Regions from separate parts of the Enterobacter sp. Taxon_8 genome, predicted to be linked through region 1. Evidence: predicted binding sites of a transcription regulator. Region 1 holds the regulator's gene; the other holds the start of a gene.
What was found. The regulator CRP, encoded in region 1, controls carbon source genes, mostly activating them, when cyclic AMP is high. The targets are predictions, from matches to a motif close to ATGTGANNNNNNTCACAT.
Positions count from the first base shown of each region.

Region 2: AC4IBF_RS14905 (ABC-F family ATPase) is a predicted target of CRP. The motif match lies at 1,654-1,671, and genes of this name have one in related genera.

Region 1 covers NZ_CM177989.1:394,025-397,443, reverse strand. Annotated here, with positions in the region: gene AC4IBF_RS01800 (phosphoribulokinase) at 4-873, shown strand; gene AC4IBF_RS01795 (OsmC family protein) at 940-1,344, opposite strand; gene crp (cAMP-activated global transcriptional regulator CRP) at 1,656-2,288, shown strand; gene AC4IBF_RS01785 (YccS/YhfK family putative transporter) at 2,346-3,419, shown strand, end outside.
Region 2 covers NZ_CM177989.1:3,127,582-3,131,000, forward strand. Annotated here, with positions in the region: gene AC4IBF_RS14905 (ABC-F family ATPase) at 39-1,634, opposite strand; gene ldtB (L,D-transpeptidase) at 1,857-2,777, shown strand; gene AC4IBF_RS14915 (GntR family transcriptional regulator) at 2,820-3,419, opposite strand, start outside.

The DNA.
Region 1 (3,419 bases):
GCTATGTCTGCCAGACATCCGGTTATAGCCGTTACGGGGTCGAGTGGTGCGGGAACCACCACCACAAGCCTCGCATTTCGCAAGATTTTCGCCCAGCTGAATCTCCGTGCGGCGGAGGTCGAGGGCGACAGCTTTCACCGCTACACGCGTCCTGAAATGGACATGGCCATCCGTAAGGCGCGCGATCTGGGTAAACACATCAGCTACTTCGGCCCGGAGGCCAACGACTTCGGCCTGCTGGAACAAACCTTTATCGAGTATGGTCAGAGCGGCAAAGGGCAGTCCCGCAAGTATCTGCATACCTATGATGAAGCCGTTCCCTGGAATCAGGTGCCGGGAACCTTTACCCCATGGCAACCGCTGCCGGAACCCACTGACGTCCTGTTTTACGAAGGATTACACGGCGGCGTGGTCACCCCGCAACACGATGTGGCGCGCCACGTGGACCTGCTGGTCGGTGTGGTCCCTATCGTGAACCTGGAGTGGATCCAGAAGCTGACGCGCGACATGAGCGAACGTGGCCATTCGCGAGAGGCGGTAATGGACTCGGTGGTACGCTCCATGGAAGATTACATCAACTTCCTGACGCCGCAGTTCTCCCGCACCCATATCAACTTCCAGCGCGTGCCGACGGTGGATACCTCCAACCCGTTTGCCGCCAAAAGTATCCCATCCCTGGATGAGAGCTTTGTGGTGATCCATTTCCGCAATCTCGAAGGCATTGATTACCCCTGGCTACTGGCCATGCTGCAGGGCTCGTTTATTTCGCACATGAATACATTGGTCGTGCCGGGCGGAAAAATGGGGCTGGCGATGGAGCTCATCATGACGCCGCTGGTGGAGCGACTGATGGAAGGGAAGCAGATTGCGTGAGCATGTTCCCTCTCCCTGTGGGAGAGGGTTAGGGTGAGGGCATCAACACGCACGATGCCCCATCAATCACGCCTCGATCACTTCATACGAATGCGTGATTTTTACCGCTTTCTCCAGCATTAATGCCACAGAGCAGTACTTCTCCGCAGACAGATCCACCGCACGCGAGACCGCCGCGTCTTTTAGTTCTTTACCTGTGACCACAAAGTGCAGGTTAATATGGGTGAACAGACGTGGCGCCTCTTCACGCCGTTCTGAGGTGAGTTTAACCTCACAATCCGTCACGTCATGACGACCTTTTTGCAGAATCGACACCACGTCAATGGCGCTGCATCCGCCTGCCGCCATCAGCACCATTTCCATTGGGCTTGGCGCTTTATCGCCGGAGTTACCGTCCATTAAAATCTGGTGCCCTGACGCGGATTCGCCCAGGAACGTTAAACCTTCAACCCATTTCACGCGCGCTTGCATATTCTTAAACTCCAACGTTGCATTTTTGGTGACAGATTACGCGTGCGTTACATTTCTCGCAATGGAAGGCGACCTGCATCATGCTGAAGCGAGACACCAGGAGACACGCGGCGAAAGCTATGCTAAAACACTCTGGATGCTACAGTAATACATTGACGTTACACATGTATGCAGAGGACATCAAACTTTACTGGCTGCGAAACGTTACGGTAGCCGACTTCCCAGGGTATGGGTAAGAATTCGATTGCAACCCCAGAGTCCGGATGCATCTGATGACTCTGGTGACAGCTTATAACAGAGGATAACAGCGCATGGTGCTTGGCAAACCGCAAACAGACCCGACTCTCGAATGGTTCTTGTCTCATTGCCACATTCATAAGTACCCATCAAAGAGCACGCTGATTCACCAGGGTGAAAAAGCGGAAACGTTGTATTACATCGTTAAAGGCTCGGTGGCAGTGCTGATCAAAGATGAAGAAGGGAAAGAGATGATCCTTTCTTATCTGAACCAGGGCGATTTCATCGGTGAACTGGGCCTGTTTGAAGAGGGCCAGGAACGTAGCGCCTGGGTTCGTGCAAAGACAGCATGTGAAGTGGCTGAAATTTCTTACAAGAAGTTCCGTCAGCTGATTCAGGTTAATCCTGACATTCTGATGCGTCTTTCTTCCCAGATGGCACGCCGTCTGCAGGTCACCTCAGAGAAAGTGGGTAACCTCGCCTTCCTGGACGTTACCGGCCGTATCGCACAAACCCTGCTGAACCTGGCGAAACAGCCAGACGCCATGACCCACCCGGACGGCATGCAAATTAAAATTACCCGTCAGGAAATTGGTCAGATCGTCGGTTGCTCCCGTGAAACAGTAGGCCGTATCCTGAAAATGCTGGAAGATCAAAACCTGATCTCCGCCCACGGTAAAACCATCGTGGTCTACGGAACGCGTTAATTCCGCTTAAACGGCGTGCCATCGCAAGGTGTCACGCCGTTTTTGTCTCTACTCCCCATGTGGCGCAGGCTGATCTATCACCCGGAAGTTAACTACGCACTGCGACAAACGCTGGTGTTGTGTCTTCCTGTGGCCATAGGCCTGATCCTCGGACATCTTCAGCAGGGCCTGCTGTTTTCCCTCGTGCCCGCCTGCTGCAACATCGCCGGTCTGGACACGCCGCATAAGCGCTTTTTCAAACGCCTGATCGTTGGCGGCTGCCTGTTTGCGGGCTGTAGCCTCGCCGTACAGCTTTTACTGGCTCGTGATATCCCGCTGCCGCTGATCCTGACCGTGCTGGCGATGACCCTCGGCGTCACGGCGGAAATCAGTTCGCTGCACGCCCGCCTGCTTCCCGCGTCGCTGATTGCGGCCATCTTCACGCTGAGTCTCGCCGGGAATATGCCGGTGTGGGAGCCGCTGCTGATCTACGCTCTGGGGACGCTCTGGTACGGGCTGTTTAACTGGTTTTGGTTCTGGCTGTGGCGGGAACAGCCGCTGCGCGAATCCCTGAGCCTGCTCTATGTGCAGCTTGCGGATTACTGCGAGGCCAAATACACCCTGCTCACCCAGCATACCGATCCGGAAAAATCCTTACCGCCGCTGCTGACGCGCCAGCAGAAGGTGGTGGATCTCATAAGCCAGTGCTATCAGCAGCTACACATGCTCGCCGCCAACAAGAACCACGAGTACAAACGCCTGCTGCGCACCTTCCAGGTCGGGCTGGATCTACAGGAACATATCTCCGTGAGCCTGCACCACCCGCAGGAGGTACAAAAGCTGGTCGAGCGCAGCCACGCCGAAGCGGTGATCCGCTGGAACGCGCAGACCGTCTCCGCACGCCTGCGGGTGCTGGCCGATGATATTCTCTACCACCGCTACCCGACGCGCTTTAACATGGATAAACAGCTCGGCGCGCTGGAGAAAATCGCCCGCCAGCATCCGGATAACCCGGTCGGACAGTTTGCCGCCTGGCACTTCAGCCGCATCGCCCGGGTGTTGCGCACCCAGCGTCCGCTTTATCCACGAGACCTGATGGCGGATAAGCAAAAACGGCTGCCGTTATTGCCCGCGCTCAAAAGCTATCTTTCT
Region 2 (3,419 bases), 1.8 Mb from region 1:
CCGTCGGCCCGGTAAGCGAAGCGCCACCGGGCTTTTTTTTAGCCGTCGATACCTTTGCTGCGCAGGTAATCTTCGTAGTTACCGGTGAAGTCCACCACGCGCTCTGGCGTAATTTCGATCACGCGGGTCGCCAGGGAGCTGACGAACTCACGGTCGTGAGAGACGAAGATCAGGGTGCCCTGATACATCTCCAGCGCCATGTTCAGGGATTCGATCGATTCCATATCCAGGTGGTTAGTCGGTTCGTCCATCACCAGGATGTTTGGTTTTTCCATCATCAGCTTGCCGAACAGCATGCGTCCCTTCTCACCACCGGAAAGCACTTTAGCCGGCTTCTTGATGTCGTCCTGGCTGAACAGCAGACGACCCAGAATGCTGCGTACCGCCTGCTCGTCGTCGCCTTCCTGCTTCCACTGGCTCATCCAGTCGAAGACGGTCAGGTCATTCTCGAACTCATATTCATGGTCCTGCGCGTAGTAACCAATCTGCGCGTTTTCGGACCATTTTACGGTGCCGTTGTCCGGCTGCAGTTCGCCGACCAGGGTTTTCAGCATGGTGGACTTACCCACGCCGTTGGCGCCCAGAATGGCAATCTTCTCGCCCACTTCCAGCAGCAGGTTGAAGTTTTTAAACAGCGGGCCTTCATCGAAGCCTTTGGTAAGAGCTTCCACTTCCAGCGCGTTACGGAACAGCTTCTTGTCCTGCTCGAAGCGGATGAACGGGTTTTGACGGCTGGAGGCTTTAACCTCTTCCAGCTTGATTTTATCAATCTGACGGGCGCGCGAGGTCGCCTGACGCGATTTAGAGGCGTTAGCGCTGAAGCGGCTGACGAAGGACTGCAGGTCGGCAATCTGCGCTTTCTTCTTGGCGTTGTCCGCCAGCAGACGTTCACGCGCCTGGGTGGCCGCCGTCATGTACTCGTCGTAGTTGCCCGGATACACGCGCAGCTCGCCGTAGTCCAGATCCGCCATGTGCGTACAGACCATATTCAGGAAGTGACGGTCGTGCGAGATGATGATCATGGTGCTGTCGCGATCGTTCAGCGTCTGCTCCAGCCAGCGGATGGTGTCGATGTCCAGGTTGTTCGTCGGTTCGTCGAGCAGCAGGATGTCCGGGTTAGAGAACAGCGCCTGTGCCAGCAGCACACGCAGCTTCCAGCCTGGCGCGACTTCGCTCATCGGGCCGTAATGTTGTTCAACAGGGATCCCCACGCCCAGCAGCAGCTCGCCCGCGCGCGCTTCCGCAGAGTAACCGTCCATCTCGCCGTACTGCGTTTCCAGATCGGCCACCTTATAGCCATCTTCTTCGCTCATTTCGGCCAGCGCGTAAATGCGATCGCGCTCCTGCTTCACTTCCCACAGCTCCGCGTGCCCCATGATCACGGTGTCGAGCACGGTGAACTCTTCGAAGGCGAACTGATCCTGACGCAGCTTACCGATACGCTCGTTAGGGTCGAGCGAGACGTTGCCGAGGGTCGGCTCCAGATCGCCGCCGAGGATCTTCATAAAGGTGGATTTTCCGCTACCGTTGGCACCAATCAGGCCGTAACGGTTGCCGCCGCCAAATTTGACGGAAATGTTTTCGAACAGCGGCTTACTGCCAAACTGCATAGTGACGTTGCTGGTAACTAACACGGGGAGATTCCTGCGAAAAGTGTGATAAACATGGCATTATGCCACAATTCCGAATTGAGATCCCGTGTTGCGGCAATCCACTAAACTTTAACAAAATCGAAAAAAATGTGATTTCGTACACATCTGAATTCCCTGTTAGCGGGAATGCACATATAATGCGCTCCCATCACAGATTCAGACTTATCAACTCATCGCCAGAATGGCTTAGATACCTCGCACAACATGAACATGAAATTAACAACGCTTTTTGCGGCGGCGTTAGCCGTAGTAGGTTTTTGTAAGACCGCGTCTGCGGTGACGTATCCCCTGCCAACAGACGGTAGCCGTCTGGTAGGCCAGAACCAGGTTGTGACGGTACCAGAAGGTAACTCTCAGCCGCTGGAGTATTTCGCGGCGCAGTACCAGCTGGGCCTGTCTAACATGCTGGAAGCAAACCCGGGCGTTGACCCGTATCTGCCAAAAGCGGGTACCGTGCTGAATATTCCTCAGCAGCTGATCCTGCCGGATACCGTTCATGAAGGTATCGTGATTAACAGTGCCGAAATGCGTCTGTATTACTACCCGAAAGGCACCAACACCGTTATCGTGCTGCCAATCGGTATCGGCCAGCTGGGTAAAGACACCCCGATGAACTGGACCACGAAAGTCGAGCGTAAGAAAGCGGGCCCAACCTGGACGCCGACTGCCAAAATGCACGCGGAATACATCGCTGCGGGCGAACCGCTGCCAGCCGTAGTACCGGCAGGCCCGGATAACCCGATGGGTCTGTATGCCCTGTACATTGGTCGCCTGTACGCTATCCACGGTACTAACGCCAACTTCGGTATCGGCCTGCGCGTGAGCCACGGCTGCGTGCGCCTGCGTAACGATGACATTAAATTCCTGTTCGAAAACGTGCCGGTCGGTACGCGCGTGCAGTTCATCAACGAACCGGTGAAAGCGACCTCTGAGCCAGACGGCAGCCGCTACATCGAAGTGCACAACCCGCTGTCCACCAGCGAAGACCAGATCAACAACAACGAAGTCGTCCCTGTTACGCTGAACAGCGCGGTACAGGCGGTGACTTCTCAGCCTGACGTAGAAACGGCGATTGTTGACCAGGCCGTGCAGAACCGCTCCGGTATGCCGGTGCGTTTGAACTGATAGAGAAGCATTAAAAAAGCGGGCCTCGTTGCCCGCTTTTTTTTACCCGTTATTCACGATCACAATCCCGCCGTGGTCGTACCGATAGTGACAGTGGGCATACTCCAGCGCTGTGCCATCTTCCAGATAAATGACCTGCTCCACCTCCAGAACCGGATCGGTTTCCTCGCAGACCAGATGCTCCCTGTCCAGCGCGCTGGGCTTAAGCGCCCGCACCACCCGATACGACCCCATAATTTTCAGCCCCAGCGTCTCCTGCACGTACTGGAACACTGAACCTTCAAGATGATTTTTCGTCAGGCCCGGCACCAGATTCATCGGCATCACCGTGGAATCCAGCGACATAGGTTCACCGTTCAGCAAACGCAGGCGAATGAAGTCATAGATCGGCGCATCGGCATTGATCATCAGCGACGCCTGCTCTTTCTCGTTCGGGAAGCGCAGCTCAAAATGCACCACCTGGCTGGTTACCTTGCCCAGGTGTTCCCAGGTTTTAGTCGCGCCGAAGTAGTCGCTGCCGGAGAGATCCCACTGCGAGAGCTGGAGGAAGTTTTTGCGGATAAACGTGCCCTGGCCCTGACGGGTATAGACCAGACCTTCGACGATCAGCTGGCGCATCGCCTGCTGAATGGTCATCCGGCT